4 regions of the Streptomyces sp. NPDC015346 genome follow, and region 4 is predicted to be linked to each of the others. Evidence: riboswitches for the same ligand, from Rfam matches in the RefSeq annotation. Region 4 holds a riboswitch; each other region holds the start of a gene.
What was found. A riboswitch is a leader RNA that binds a small molecule or an ion and turns the genes downstream of it on or off. The one in region 4 is predicted to bind cyclic di-AMP.

Region 1 (3,199 bases), on a different contig from region 4:
GGCCGGCCACCTCTTCGCCGGCTTCCTCTACCTGCTCTTCATGCTCGGCGGCCAGAACCACTAGCGGGCCGGGCTGCGTGGGCTACGCCTCGGTGACGAGGCGCTCGCGCAGCCGCTCGCGCGTCGCGGGGGAGAGCTTCAGGCCGTCCGAGAGGTAGCTCTCGACCGTGCCCCAGTTCTGCTCGATCGTCTCGAACGCCGCCCGCAAGTACTCCAGGCGCGCGTCGAAGAGCGGGCTGAGCAGCTCCATCACCTCGGGCGACAGGGCGTCGGCGGCCGTGGAGCTGCGGCGCACCTTGTAGCGGCGGTGCGGGTCGTTCGACTTCACGTAGTCGGCCTCGATGGCCTCGCGCTCGACCCCCACCGCGAGCAGCGAGATGGCTATGGAGAGGCCCGCCCGGTCCTTGCCGGCCGCGCAGTGCATGAGGGCGGGGACGCTGTCCTCGGCCATCGCGTGCAGGACGCGGCTGTGCTCCGCCGTCCGCTCGGCAATCATCTTCCGGTATGAATCGGACATTCGGGCCGCCGCCTTGCCGTCGGCGAGCACCGAGCGGAGCTGCTCGATGTTGCCGGTGCTCACCAGCTTCCAGAACTCCTTGCCGTCGGCCGGGTCGTTGAGCGGTATGTTCACATTTCGTACACCCGGAAGCTCGACATCGGGCCCCTCGACCTTCCGGTCCGCCTGGTTGCGGAAGTCGAAGATGGTGTGCAGCCCCAGGCCGGCGAGGAACGCCGCGTCCTCCTCGGTGGCGTGCGCCAGGTGGCCGCTGCGGAAGAGCCGCCCGAACCGCACCGACCTGCCGTCCACGGTCGGCAGGCCGCCCACGTCCCGGAAGTTGCGTACCCCGCTCAGCTCGGGCTCGGTCGACGGGACCTGCGGCAGCTGCTGCGTCACGAGTGCTCCTGAGTGTTGTGAGGATGTTCGACGATACGAGATCGGTTCCTCGGGCAATCATCCCGGGTCGGCTTCCCTCGGCACACCCCTCGGGCGGGAATGAGCTGTCTGTCCGAATTGGGACATTAGAGATAACGCGCCCTGATTGCAGGGGAGATGGTCTCCGGCGCGTGAGCAGCGTCATAACTGTGACGGAACGTGCCTGATCGTCCCGGGCAATTCCCCTGCGCGAAAAGGAGATCCAGGTTCCGTCATCGACGGAGGGTGACCGGAATTCCGGGCGAATTCCAAGCCGGAGAATGCGAGACGAATCCGACGGCTTGTTCGCGCCGACCCCACTCGTCTACGGTCACCGTCAATCCGGTCGGACCGCCGAATCCTGCCACCGTCCGGAATCCGCACCCACCCCACGTACGGCAGGAGCGGGGGACCCAGGTAGTACGCCGTTCCGGTCGTTTCCGGACGGCTTGGGGTCAAGTCGCGTGAAAACGCGGCCGGACATCTCCAGTCCGCACCCGACAGCTCACCTCGTAGGCGACGGAGAGGAATTCGTCATGCCCGCAAAGGGTAAGCACCGCCGCCCGAAGGTCAACCCGCTCACTCGCGGATTCGTCGCCGCCGGTACCGGCGGCGCCGTCGTCGCCCTCCCGCTCCTCGGCGCCACCGGCGCCCACGCCGCGGAGAAGGCCGCTCCCGCCGTGACGCCCCAGCAGGCCGTCGCCGCCGTCGCCGCTCCGGCCAAGGCCCCGGCCGCGCCCGCCGCCAAGGCCAAGCCCACCACGTACTCCGTCGTCGCCGGCGACTACCTGTCCAAGATCGCCGCCGAGCACCACCTGGCCGGCGGCTGGAAGAAGCTCTACGCCGACAACCGCGAGGTCGTGGGCGAGAACCCGTCGCTGATCCTGCCGGGCATGAAGCTCACCCTCGGCGCCAAGTCGCCGGCCAAGGCGTCCGCGCCCAAGGCCGCCGCGCCGAAGGCCGCGCCGAAGGCGGCCCCCAAGGCCGCGCCCAAGACGGAGAAGTCCTCCTCCGGTTCGGCCGAGTCGCGCAGCTCGCGCTCCACCGAGCGCACCACGGTGGAGTCCGCCCCGGCGGCCCCGGCCGCCCCCGCGCAGGCCGCGTCCTCCGGCTGGGTCGCCCCGGTCTCCGGCGGCGTCTCCACGCCGTACCGCGCCTCCGGCTCCATGTGGTCCTCCGGCTACCACACCGGTGTCGACTTCATGGCCTCCTCCGGCACCTCCGTGAAGGCCGTCGGCCCGGGCACCGTCCACTCCGCCGGCTGGAGCGGCTCGTACGGCAACGAGGTCGTCATCCAGCACGCGGACGGCACGTACTCGCAGTACGCGCACCTCTCCTCCCTCTCCGTCTCCGCCGGCCAGAGCGTCAGCGGTGGCGACCAGATCGGCCTGTCCGGCTCGACCGGCAACTCCAGCGGTCCGCACCTGCACTTCGAAATGCGCACCGGGCCGAGCTACGGCTCCGACATCGACCCGCTGGCCTACCTGCGCCAGCACGGCGTCGGCGTCTGATCCACATACGCCAGAGAGGCCCGGCACCCGCGTGCCGGGCCTCGGCGTATTCCGGCTTTGGGCAATCTTGACCGGTGGCGTATCTCACCCGCCGTCAACCCCTCCTTACGGTCGCGTAGGTCACACCCGTAAGGGAAAGATGTGTTCCCGTGGCAGACGATTCGAGATCAAGAGACACGCACGTATTCGGGTCGTACGCGGCGATCGGTGACAGCTTCACCGAGGGCGTCGGAGACCCCGGGCCCGACGGGAGATACGTCGGCTGGGCGGATCGCTTCGCGGTCCTGCTGGCCGACCGACTGCCCGAGCCCGACGCGTTCCGTTACGCCAACCTGGCCGTACGCGGCCGCCTCCTGGACCAGATCGTGGCCGAGCAGGTGCCGAGGGCGAAGCAACTCGCCCCCGATCTGGTGTCCTTCTGCGCGGGCGGCAACGACATCATCCGCCCCGGCAGTGACCCCGACGACGTCGCCGAGCGCTTCGAGCGCGCCGTCGCCGAGCTGACGTCCGCCGTGGGCACGGTCATGGTGACGACCGGCTTCGACACCCGTGACGTTCCCGTCCTCCGGCACCTGCGCGGCAAGATCGCCACCTACACGGCCCACGTCCGCGCCATCGCCGACCGCTACGGCTGTCCGGTCCTGGACCTGTGGTCGCTCAAGTCCGTCCAGGACAGGCGGGCTTGGGACGCCGACCGGCTGCACCTGTCGCCCGAGGGCCACACCCGGGTCGCGCTGCGCGCCGCCCAGGTCCTCGGCATCGAGGTACCGGCCGA
Region 2 (3,199 bases), on a different contig from region 4:
GGCGCGCCCCTGGACATCTGTCTCGTACGCAAGCTGGGCGTGCCCTACCAGCCCGAGCTGGCCATGGGCGCCATCGGCGAGGACGGCGTACGGGTCCTCAACGAGCGGGTCCTGCGGGAGACGGGGGTCTCCGACCGCGATGTCGACGCCGTCGAGGAGCGGGAGCGGGGGGTGCTGCTTGAGCGCGTCCAGCGCTATCGCGGGGCGCGGCGACCGGTCCCGCTCGACGGCCGCACGGCCGTGGTGGTGGACGACGGCCTGGCCACGGGGTCGACGGCGCTCGCCGCCTGCCGGGTGGTCCGCGCCCGGGGGGCCGCGCGGATCGTGCTCGCGGTGCCGGTCGCGCCCCACGGCTGGCCGGCCCGGCTCGGCGGGGAGGTGGACGAGGCCGTCGCCGTGCGGGAGCCGGAGTTCTTCTACGCGATCGGCCAGTTCTACGCGGACTTCTCGCAGACCCCGGACGAGGAGGTCATCGCCTGCCTGGAGCGCGGCCACGCGGCGGACGACAAGGCCGCGCACGACGAGGCCGCGCGCCGAGCCGGCGAGGACCCGCGGAGGTGAACTCCACGGGTCCTCGCCGACGGGTCAGGAGGTGGGGGCGTCCTAGTAGGGCCCGTTGACGTTGTCGATGGAGCCGTACCGGTCCGCGGCGTAGTTGCACGCGGCGGTGATGTTGGCGACCGGGTCGAAGAGGTCCATCGAGGTGCCGGGCACGTGGTAGGCGAGGAAGGTCGGCTCGATGACCTGGAGGAGACCCTTCGAGGGGGTGCCCTTGACGGCGTTGGAGTCCCAGAGGTTGATGGCCTGCGGGTTGCCGGACGACTCGCGCATGATGTTGCGGTGGATGCCCTCGTACGAACCGGGGATGCCGTACCGCGCCATGACGTCCAGCGACTCCCGGATCCAGCCGTCGAGGTCGTTGCTGTAGCTCTTCGCGGCCGCCGGGGCCGCGGCCGGAGCCGGGGCCGCCGGGGCGGTCCGCTCCTGCGAGCGGCTGGCCCGGTCGCCGGCGGTGCCGGTGTCCTTCGCCGGCTTGGCCTTCGGCTTCGGCTTCGCGGCGGGCTTCGGCTTCGCCTGCGGGGCGGTGCCGGTCAGCGGGCGGATCGTCAGTTCGAGACCGGGGTGGATAAGTGACGGGTTGTCACCGACGACACTTCGATTGGTCCGGTACAGAGCCTTCCAGCCGCCCCGCACACGCTGTTCCTGAGCGATCGCCGAAAGCGAGTCGCCGGATACGACCGTGTACGTCTTGCGCACCGATTCCTTTCCGGCGGGAATTGCATTCTTGATCTTTTCCACCGAGTTGACGACGGTCTTCTCGGTGGCGACCGCGGGGGCCGTCGCGGGCGCGGCGTGGGCGGCGGCCGTGGCGACCAGGGGCAGCGCGAGGGCGGCGCCACCCGTGCTCGCCAGGGCGATGCCGCGGCTGAGCGGACGGAGACGGGTCTTGGGGCGCCGGTGCTTACCGTGAGCGGGCATGTTGGGATTCCTCTCCGGCGCCTGCGGGGTGAGCTGTCGGGTTCGGGCTGGAGATGCCCGGCCGCACACGTGCGGCTTCACCCCGAGCCGGTCCGGAAATCCGGACCGGCGAAATACCTGGGTCCCCCGCTCCTGCCGACGGGTGTAATGATCGGGTTTTCGGACGGTGGCAGGATTCGGCGATCCGTCCGAATGGAGGTGACCGTAGGCGAGAAATACCGGCGGAAACAAGACGCGGCGAGTCTCCGTTATTTCCGCCCCTGGTTTCCTCGACTCCGAACTTCCTTGACGCGCAAGGGGGTGCGGTCGGGTGACGACCCGGGATTTCCCTGAGGGTGATTCATGTCACCGGCAGGGAATATCGGTCATCGCCATGCATCAGCCCTGATAGGCGATATCGAAGCAGAAGGAGGGAAAGGGTGCTTCTGTCCGATTCGGGAGTTCATGCCCTGGTTGGGCGTACGTCCTGGCGAGGGCCGCGCGGCCGGCCCACCGTCCCGGCGCTCCCGCGCGGGCCGGCCGGCACCGTACGGGAGTCGTCCCGCGCCCACAGGGACCGTACGTGGCTGAGGTGGCGGACCATGCAGGCCTCGGCGCCCATCGCGTCGCCGGCCAGCATGAGGTCGAGCAGCTCCAGGTGCTCCTCGGCGGAGGGCAGCAGCTCGCCCCGCTCGTCCAGCGCGGTCAGGCCGTAGAGCCGGGAGCGCTTGCGCAGATCGCCGACGGTCTCGACCAGGCGCTCGTTGCCGGAGAGGCCGAGCAGCGTGAGGTGGAAGCGCCGGTCGGATTCGAGGTAGCCGATGAGGTCGTGGGCGCGGGCCGCCGCCACGATGTCCTCGGCGATCGGGCGCAGCGCGCGCAGCTCCGCGCGGTCCGCCGTGAGCGTGACCCGGCCCACCGTCGGCACCTCGATGAGCAGCCGGATGTCCGTGTACTGGTCGAGGTCGCGTTCGTCGACCTCGGTGACCCGGAAACCCTTGTTGCGCACCGGCTCGACCAGGCCCTCGCGGGCGAGGTCGAGCATGGCCTCGCGGACCGGCGTCGCGGAGATCCCGAAGTCCTCGGCCAGACCGGGCGCCGAGTACACCTCCCCGGGCTTCAGCTCGCCGGAGATCAGCGCGGCCCGCAGGGCGTGGGCCACCTGGTCGCGCAGCCGCTCGCGGGTGGTGATGAGGTGACTCTGCTTCAGGTGGCCCATGTGCCGTTCTCCGACTTCCGCTTGTCACGCCGCCCGGCTGTCGCGGGAAGGCGCCGCCGCACCAGCGTACAATTTCACGTTTTCACGGCGGGAGACAGTGTCGGGACGTACGGCGGGAGGCCGTCACAGCAGGAACCCGGCGGGGAACGGGTCGTCAGGGTCCAGGAAGTACTGCGCCGTACCGGTGATCCACGCCCGGCCGGTGATGGCCGGCACCACGGCCGGTACCTCGCCCACCTCGGTCTCGCCGACCAGCCGGCCGGTGAAGCGGGTGCCGATGAACGACTCGTTGACGAAGTCCTGGTGCAGCGGAAGCCGTCCCCGCGCGTGCAGTTGCGCCATCCTGGCCGACGTCCCGGTGCCGCACGGAGAGCGGTCGAACCAGCCGGGGTGGATGGCCATGGCGTGCCGCGAGTGGCGCGCGTCCGAGCCGGGCGCGGTGAGATGGACGTGTTTGACGCCGCCGATCTCCGGCCGGTCCGGGTGCACCGGCCGGTCGTCGGCGTTGATGGCCTCCATGAC
Region 3 (3,199 bases), on a different contig from region 4:
TGACAACCAGCATCTGGGATACGGGCACGGCATCCATTACTGCATCGGCGCCCCGCTCGCCCGTCTCGAAGGCCAGATCGCCCTGGCGACCCTGCTGACGCGTCTGCCGGACCTGCGACTCGCGGTCGATCCCGCCGATCTGCGGTGGCGCGGCGGGCTCATCATGCGCGGATTGCGCACGCTTCCGGTGGAGTTTGCCCCAGTTGCGAGCTGACGTGGACTGACGGGCCGTCAAGACTGTGACTTTTACGTGATCTCCGCTGCATCGACTTGTGACAAGCGTTCGAATGCCGCTACGTTCACCGTCACCTCAGCAGTCACGCGAAAGGCACTCCGCATGCGCTCCGGGAACGGTCGACACCGCAGACCCCGCCAGGCCCCCGCCCTCGTCGTCGCCGCAGGCGTGACCGGATCGGCCCTCGCGCTGCCGTTGCTCGGCGCGGGTTCCGCCTCGGCCGCCGACGCCGCCACGTGGGACCGCGTCGCCGAATGCGAATCGGGAGGCCTGTGGAGCGCCCACTTCGGCAACGGGCTCTACGGCGGGCTCCAGTTCACGCAGGAGACCTGGGAGACCTACGGCGGTCTGGCGTACGCGTCCAGCGCGGACCTCGCCAGCCGCGCCCAGCAGATCGCGGTGGCCGAGAAGGCGCTCGCCGCGGGCTCCACCCAGTGGGCCACCTGCGCCCCCATCGCCGGCCTGACGAACGACGGCGCCGCCCCCGACGTCGACCCCGGACCGCCCGTCACGCCGACCGAGCCCACGGGCCCGGTCGAGGAGTCGGACTGGACCTCCGGCCTCGCGACCGCCCCCGGATCGGCCACCGCCTCTCCCGACGCGCCCGAGGCGCCCGAGACCGCGCCGGCCGCGCCGACGACACCCGCCGCGCCGACGACGCCCGCCGCGCCCGTGACGCCGGACGCCTCGACGCCCACCGGAACGCCGGCCACCGGGACCCCGTCCCCGGCCGGCACGACGCCCGCCGCGCCCGCCGCGCCCACCGCACCGGCGGCCCCCGGCACCGGCAAGCACCGCGGCGACGCGGCCCCGGAAGAGACGGTCAATACGGACAAGAGCCCGGAAACCGGTCGTCACGCCTCGCCGGCTGACGGGGCGACAGCCGGCGCGGCTCCCGTCGAGGGGTCAAGCGATTCGGGCAGCACGGACAGTGCGGGCACTTCGGGTGAATACACCGTCAGGCCGGGCGACAGTCTCTCCGAGATCGCTCAGAAGAACGAGCTGCCCGGAGGCTGGGCCTCCCTCTACGACGCCAACCGCCGGACGGTGGGCGTCGATCCGGACCTCATCCTCCCTGGCCAGAGTCTCGATCTGACGCTCGGACTGGCCCAGCCGCAGGGGTAGTTCGGGACCCTATGTCCGGTTCTGTCGAAGTGAGACATGAGTCTCTTCGCCCGAACTGGCGTGCCGCGTCCGCAAAGTCTGCTCTTGTCGCCTCTCACCTGCGCAAACACCCTTTATCGGCACGCAAGTGGGGGCGATATGTCCCTCTTGGGCTTCTTTGAACTTCGGAGAGGTCTGTGTCTACGGTCGTCATCGCTCGCCACCGCGGGCCCCGTCGACCGGTACGCCGAATCCTGCCGTCGGCCGATGGGAACAGTCGTCGCGTCAGCGCCGAAGGCAGGAGCGGGGGACCCAAGGTAAGTGCCGTCCCCGGCCGTCAGACAGACGGCCGACGGATCGGCTTGGGGTGAAGCCGCGCGCCAGTCGCGCGGCCGGGCAGCTCACGCCCGAACCCGACAGCTCACCTCGTAGGCGTCGGTGAGGAGAAGTCCCATGCTGTTTTCCGCCAAGGGCAAACACCGCCGTCCCTCCAAGGCCGCCCGCGCCGTCGCCCTCGCCGGGGTCGCCGGCGTCGCCGTCGCCGCCCCCCTGATGACCGCAGGCTCCGCCTCGGCCGCGACCGCCTCCGAGTGGGACGCCGTCGCCCAGTGCGAGTCCGGTGGCAACTGGTCCATCAACACCGGCAACGGCTACTACGGTGGCCTGCAGTTCTCGACCTCCACCTGGGCCGCCTACGGTGGCACCGCGTACGCCGCCACCGCCGACCAGGCCTCGAAGTCGCAGCAGATCGAGATCGCCGAGAAGGTCCTCGCCGGCCAGGGCAAGGGTGCCTGGCCGAGCTGTGGCGTGGGCCTCTCCAGCGCCTCCTACACCGGTGGCGCCGCCGAGAGCGCGCCGCAGCAGAGCGCCCCGCAGCCGCAGGAGCGCAAGGCCGAGCAGCCGACGACCCGCAGCGAGCAGCGCACCGCGCCCAAGGCCGCGGCGAAGAAGGCCGAGCCGAAGAAGACCGTCACCACGCCGACCGGCAAGAAGGTCGCGAAGGGCGACGGCGAGTACAAGGTCGTCGCCGGCGACACCCTGAGCAAGATCGCCGCCGCGCACGACGTCAAGGGCGGCTGGGAGAAGCTCTTCCAGCTCAACAAGGACATCGTCGACGACGCCGACCTGATCTACCCGGGCCAGCAGCTTCACCTGAAGTGAGCCCGGCGGCCCGTGTGAGTCCGGCGGCTCCCACGGGTCCCAGGACCCCCAGGGGTCCGATGACCCTCCCGCGGTGACCACCCCGGTCCGGCGCGCCCCTTCCCCCGTGGCGCGCCGGGCCGGGGTTTCCCCTGTTACCGGTGAGTAGTTCTGGGGTCCTATGACCCCAAACGCATGCCCTTGGGTCCTTTTTCGTCCCAGCGGGCGGGCGCCCGGCCGACCGGAGCCCCGGAGCCGGTTAGGCTCTTGTCGCAAGGCCGAAGCGACCCTGCACAAGTGTTCGTCACATCTAGCGTCACATCCCAGAAGGAGATGCTCGTGCCGTCCATCGACGTCGTCGTAGCCCGGGAAATCCTGGACTCCCGAGGCAACCCCACGGTCGAGGTCGAGGTCGGCCTCGACGACGGCAGCACCGGCCGTGCTGCCGTTCCGTCCGGTGCCTCCACCGGAGCGTTCGAGGCCATTGAGCTCCGTGACGGAGACAAGAGCCGCTACATGGGCAAGGGCGTGGAGAAGGCCGTTCTCGCCGTCATCGAGCAGATCGGCCCGGAGCTCGTCGGCTACGACGCCACCGAGCAGCGCCTGATCGACCAGGCGATGTTCGACCTGGACGCCACGGACAACAAGGCCTCGCTCGGCGCCAACGCCATCCTCGGCGTCTCCCTCGCCGTCGCGCACGCCGCCTCCGAGGCCTCCGAC
Region 4 (3,199 bases):
CCGTCCGTCGCCGTGTACGGACCGGGACCGGGCAGGAGAGCACAGGTGGGGCAGGGGCACGGGCAGGGTCGGCGGGAGACGGGCCAGGGCGCGGGCCGGAGTGCGGGCCAGGGCGCGGGCCGGAGTGCGGGCCAGGGCCAGAGTCAGGGTCCCGGGCCCAACGGGCGCACGCCCGCGCAGGTCGAGCGCGCCCGGCGGTTCCTGAAAGCCCTGCCTCCGCTGATCATCCTGGGCGGAGTCGTCTTCGACCTCGCCACCCCGCCCGCCTACACGGCCGCCCCGATGTTCTCGGCCGCGCCGCTCGTCGCGGCCCCCTTCTTCTCGATGCTGACCACGCTGCTCACCGGCATCGCCGCCGTGCTCGCAGGGGTCGGGCTGCACTTCTACAACGACACCACCACGGACGTCCCCGCCCTCACCGAGACACTCACCGTCGTCACCGTCTCCGCCCTCGCGCTCCTCATCAACCGGGTCGTGCGGCGCAGCGGCCAGCGGCTCGCCTCGGCCCGGGTGATCGCGGAGACCGCCCAGAAGGCCGTACTGCCCACGCCCGCCGAGCGGATCGGCGGGCTGCAGGTCGCGGCCCGGTACGAGGCGGCGCAGGCCGACGCGTTCATCGGCGGTGACCTGTTCGCCGTCCAGGACACGCCCTACGGGGTACGGCTCGTGGTCGGCGACGTCCGGGGCAAGGGTCTCGACGCCGTCGAGGCGGTCGCCGTCGTCATCGGCGCCTTCCGGGAGGCGGCCGAGCAGGAGTCGACGCTGGAGGGCGTCGCCCAGCGACTGGAGCGCGCGCTGACCCGGGAGGGAACGCGCCGCGACGGCCTGGACGCCGTCGAGGGGTTCACCACCGCCGTCCTCGCGGAGATCCCGCGCGGCGACGGGCTCGTACGGGTGGTCAACCGCGGCCATCCGGAGCCGCTGCTGCTGTACGCGGACGGAGGCCTGGAGCTTCTGGCGCCGAGCGAGGCCGCCCTGCCGCTCGGCATGGGCGAACTGGCCGCCTGGCCGGACCGGGCCGACGAGTCCCCCTACCCGCCGGGGGCCACGCTGCTCCTCTACACAGACGGGCTGTCCGAAGCCCGCAACGCGCGGGGGGAGTTCTACGACCCGGCCGAGCGTCTCGCCGGGCGGATCTTCCCCGGCCCCCAGGAGCTGCTGGACGCGCTCGTCGACGACGTCCGCCGGTACACGGGCGGAGGTGCGACCGACGACATGGCGCTGCTCGCGGTGAGCCGGCCGGCGGTGGGGCAGCCGGAACGGCGCCGGACGATGCCCGTGGTGCCGTGACCATCCGTAGTGGCGGAGTACCGCTGCGATAACAATTGACACACCGTCAGTTCTACGGTGTTCGGCGCGTGTTTACTGAAGGATGGTCAAATCGGTGTATAGCACCTTAATCTCTTGAACGATCAGCCGGAACGGCTTGGAATCAGGCCCTCGCGTCTATTAACGTTCGATAACGCAGCGCGGTCGTCCCAGCCGTCGCAAGAGACGGCACCGTGCGCGTGCGCCGAATCCTGAAGAGGAACCGGGGAACCACCACTTGGGGTGAATCGGGCCCTTCCGCACCCGTGCGGCAGCGCTCGTAGGAGACCTTCCTGCTCCGAACCCGTCAGCTAACCCGGTAGGCGAGAAGGAAGGAAAGGAGTACGCCTCCGTGGCGTCCAACACCCCTGCCCCCGAAGCCCCCTTCCATGCGTTCGGTGCCTCGGGTGCCGCCGGGACGGACGACGACGCGACGACGTGGGGGGAGTGGAACCCCACCGAGGATTCCCTCCGCCAGCAGTCCCGCTCCGGCGGACGTCACCGTGTCGTGAAGCAGCGCTCCAACTTCGCCCGGTCCTCCACCGTCCTCGGCGTCGGTGTCATCGCGGCTGTCGGTGCGGGCGGCATGGCCACCGCGCAGGACAAGCCGCCGGTCTCCATATCCCTTCCCGACCTCGGCCTCCCGCAAGCCTCCGATCTCCCGGGCGTCGGCGAGCTGATCTCCGACGGCGACGAGGGCACGGACCCGGACTCGGGCACGAACAACCCCCAGCCGCTCACCGCCTCCCTCGCCCTCCCGGCCGAGGCGACGGGGGTGTCGGACGGCTCGGCCACCCCCGTGTCCGCCGCCTCGTCCACCGCCGACGCCGGCGAGGCGCTGCGCGCCCGCATCCTCCAGCAGGCCGAGCAGCAGCAGGCCTCCGCCGACGCCGCCGAGAAGGCCGCCGCGGAGAAGGCGGCGGCCGAGAAGGCCGCGGCGGAAGCGGCCGCCAAGGCGACCGCGGCCGAGCAGGCGGCGGCCGAGGCCAAGAAGAAGGCCGAGGAGGAGGCGGCGGCCAAGGCCGAGGCGGAGCGCCTGGCCAAGCTCGCCGCGAGCTACGCCATGCCCACCTCCTCGTACTACATCTCCTCCACCTTCGGCCAGTCCGGCTCCATGTGGTCCTCCGGCTACCACACCGGCCTCGACTTCGCGGCGAGCAGCGGTACCCCGGTCAAGGCCGTCCACGGCGGCACCATCAAGTCGGCGGGCTGGTCCGGCGCGTACGGCTACCGCATCGTCCTGGAGCTGGAGGACGGTACGGAGATCTGGTACTGCCACCTGTCCTCGATGACGGTCGGCGTGGGCCAGTCGGTCGGCACCGGCGAGACGATCGGCCGCGTGGGCGCGACCGGCAACGTGACCGGCTCGCACCTGCACCTGGAGGTGCACACCGCGGGCGGCGAGGGCGTGGACCCGGCGGCCTGGCTGCGCGACAAGGGCCTCACCGTCTGACGGGCACCGGCCCGGTGAAGCCCTAACTGCGGTACGGGTTGTAGCCGCCGTAGTCGAGGTACTGCGGCGGCGCCCACACCTGGCCCGTCGCCCGCGCCGCGTAGGTGAGCGCGGGCGAGGCGACCGGCTTGCGCTGCCACAGGTGGTGGAGCAGCTCCTGCTCGCGGGCGGTGAAGTCGGGGCCCGCCGCGCCGCGCTGGGCCCGGTGGCGCAGAAACGCCAGGGTCGTGGCGAACGCTTCGTACTCCCCGACGGCGGTGGCGGCCGGCCGGCCGTACGTACGGGCCGCGAAGTCGCGGGCCAGCGAGCGGGCCCGCATGGAGGAGAGGGCGAGCGGTTCGGCGGGGGAGAGCCAGCCGGCCGCCGCGTACGCCGGGAGCTGCCCGGATATCGTCCGCAGCTCGCGCTGCCGGCTCCATATCGCCAGCCAGGTCAGCA

Region 1: it holds a riboswitch for cyclic di-AMP, as region 4 does, so the genes downstream of both, ACF06X_RS07855 (peptidoglycan DD-metalloendopeptidase family protein) here and ACF06X_RS29905 (M23 family metallopeptidase) in region 4, are expected to answer to the same signal.
Region 2: it holds a riboswitch for cyclic di-AMP, as region 4 does, so the genes downstream of both, ACF06X_RS13965 (transglycosylase SLT domain-containing protein) here and ACF06X_RS29905 (M23 family metallopeptidase) in region 4, are expected to answer to the same signal.
Region 3: it holds a riboswitch for cyclic di-AMP, as region 4 does, so the genes downstream of both, ACF06X_RS22805 (transglycosylase family protein) here and ACF06X_RS29905 (M23 family metallopeptidase) in region 4, are expected to answer to the same signal.

What each region holds. Positions count from the first base shown of each region.
Region 1 covers NZ_JBIBTW010000002.1:416,121-419,319, reverse strand. Annotated here, with positions in the region: gene ACF06X_RS07865 (DUF6126 family protein) at 1-64, shown strand, start outside; gene ACF06X_RS07860 (tyrosine-protein phosphatase) at 83-895, opposite strand; cyclic di-AMP (ydaO/yuaA leader) riboswitch at 1,256-1,445, shown strand; gene ACF06X_RS07855 (peptidoglycan DD-metalloendopeptidase family protein) at 1,450-2,424, shown strand; gene ACF06X_RS07850 (SGNH/GDSL hydrolase family protein) at 2,574-3,199, shown strand, end outside.
Region 2 covers NZ_JBIBTW010000003.1:699,866-703,064, forward strand. Annotated here, with positions in the region: partial or broken gene ACF06X_RS13960 (phosphoribosyltransferase) at 1-498, shown strand, start outside; gene ACF06X_RS13965 (transglycosylase SLT domain-containing protein) at 604-1,479, opposite strand; cyclic di-AMP (ydaO/yuaA leader) riboswitch at 1,485-1,671, opposite strand; gene ACF06X_RS13970 (GntR family transcriptional regulator) at 1,922-2,677, opposite strand; gene ACF06X_RS13975 (proline racemase family protein) at 2,801-3,199, opposite strand, start outside.
Region 3 covers NZ_JBIBTW010000006.1:90,138-93,336, reverse strand. Annotated here, with positions in the region: gene ACF06X_RS22815 (cytochrome P450) at 1-214, shown strand, start outside; gene ACF06X_RS22810 (transglycosylase family protein) at 338-1,360, shown strand; cyclic di-AMP (ydaO/yuaA leader) riboswitch at 1,619-1,789, shown strand; gene ACF06X_RS22805 (transglycosylase family protein) at 1,793-2,500, shown strand; gene eno (phosphopyruvate hydratase) at 2,819-3,199, shown strand, end outside.
Region 4 covers NZ_JBIBTW010000009.1:294,263-297,461, forward strand. Annotated here, with positions in the region: gene ACF06X_RS29900 (PP2C family protein-serine/threonine phosphatase) at 202-1,290, shown strand; cyclic di-AMP (ydaO/yuaA leader) riboswitch at 1,502-1,649, shown strand; gene ACF06X_RS29905 (M23 family metallopeptidase) at 1,661-2,761, shown strand; gene ACF06X_RS29910 (PrsW family intramembrane metalloprotease) at 2,784-3,199, opposite strand, start outside.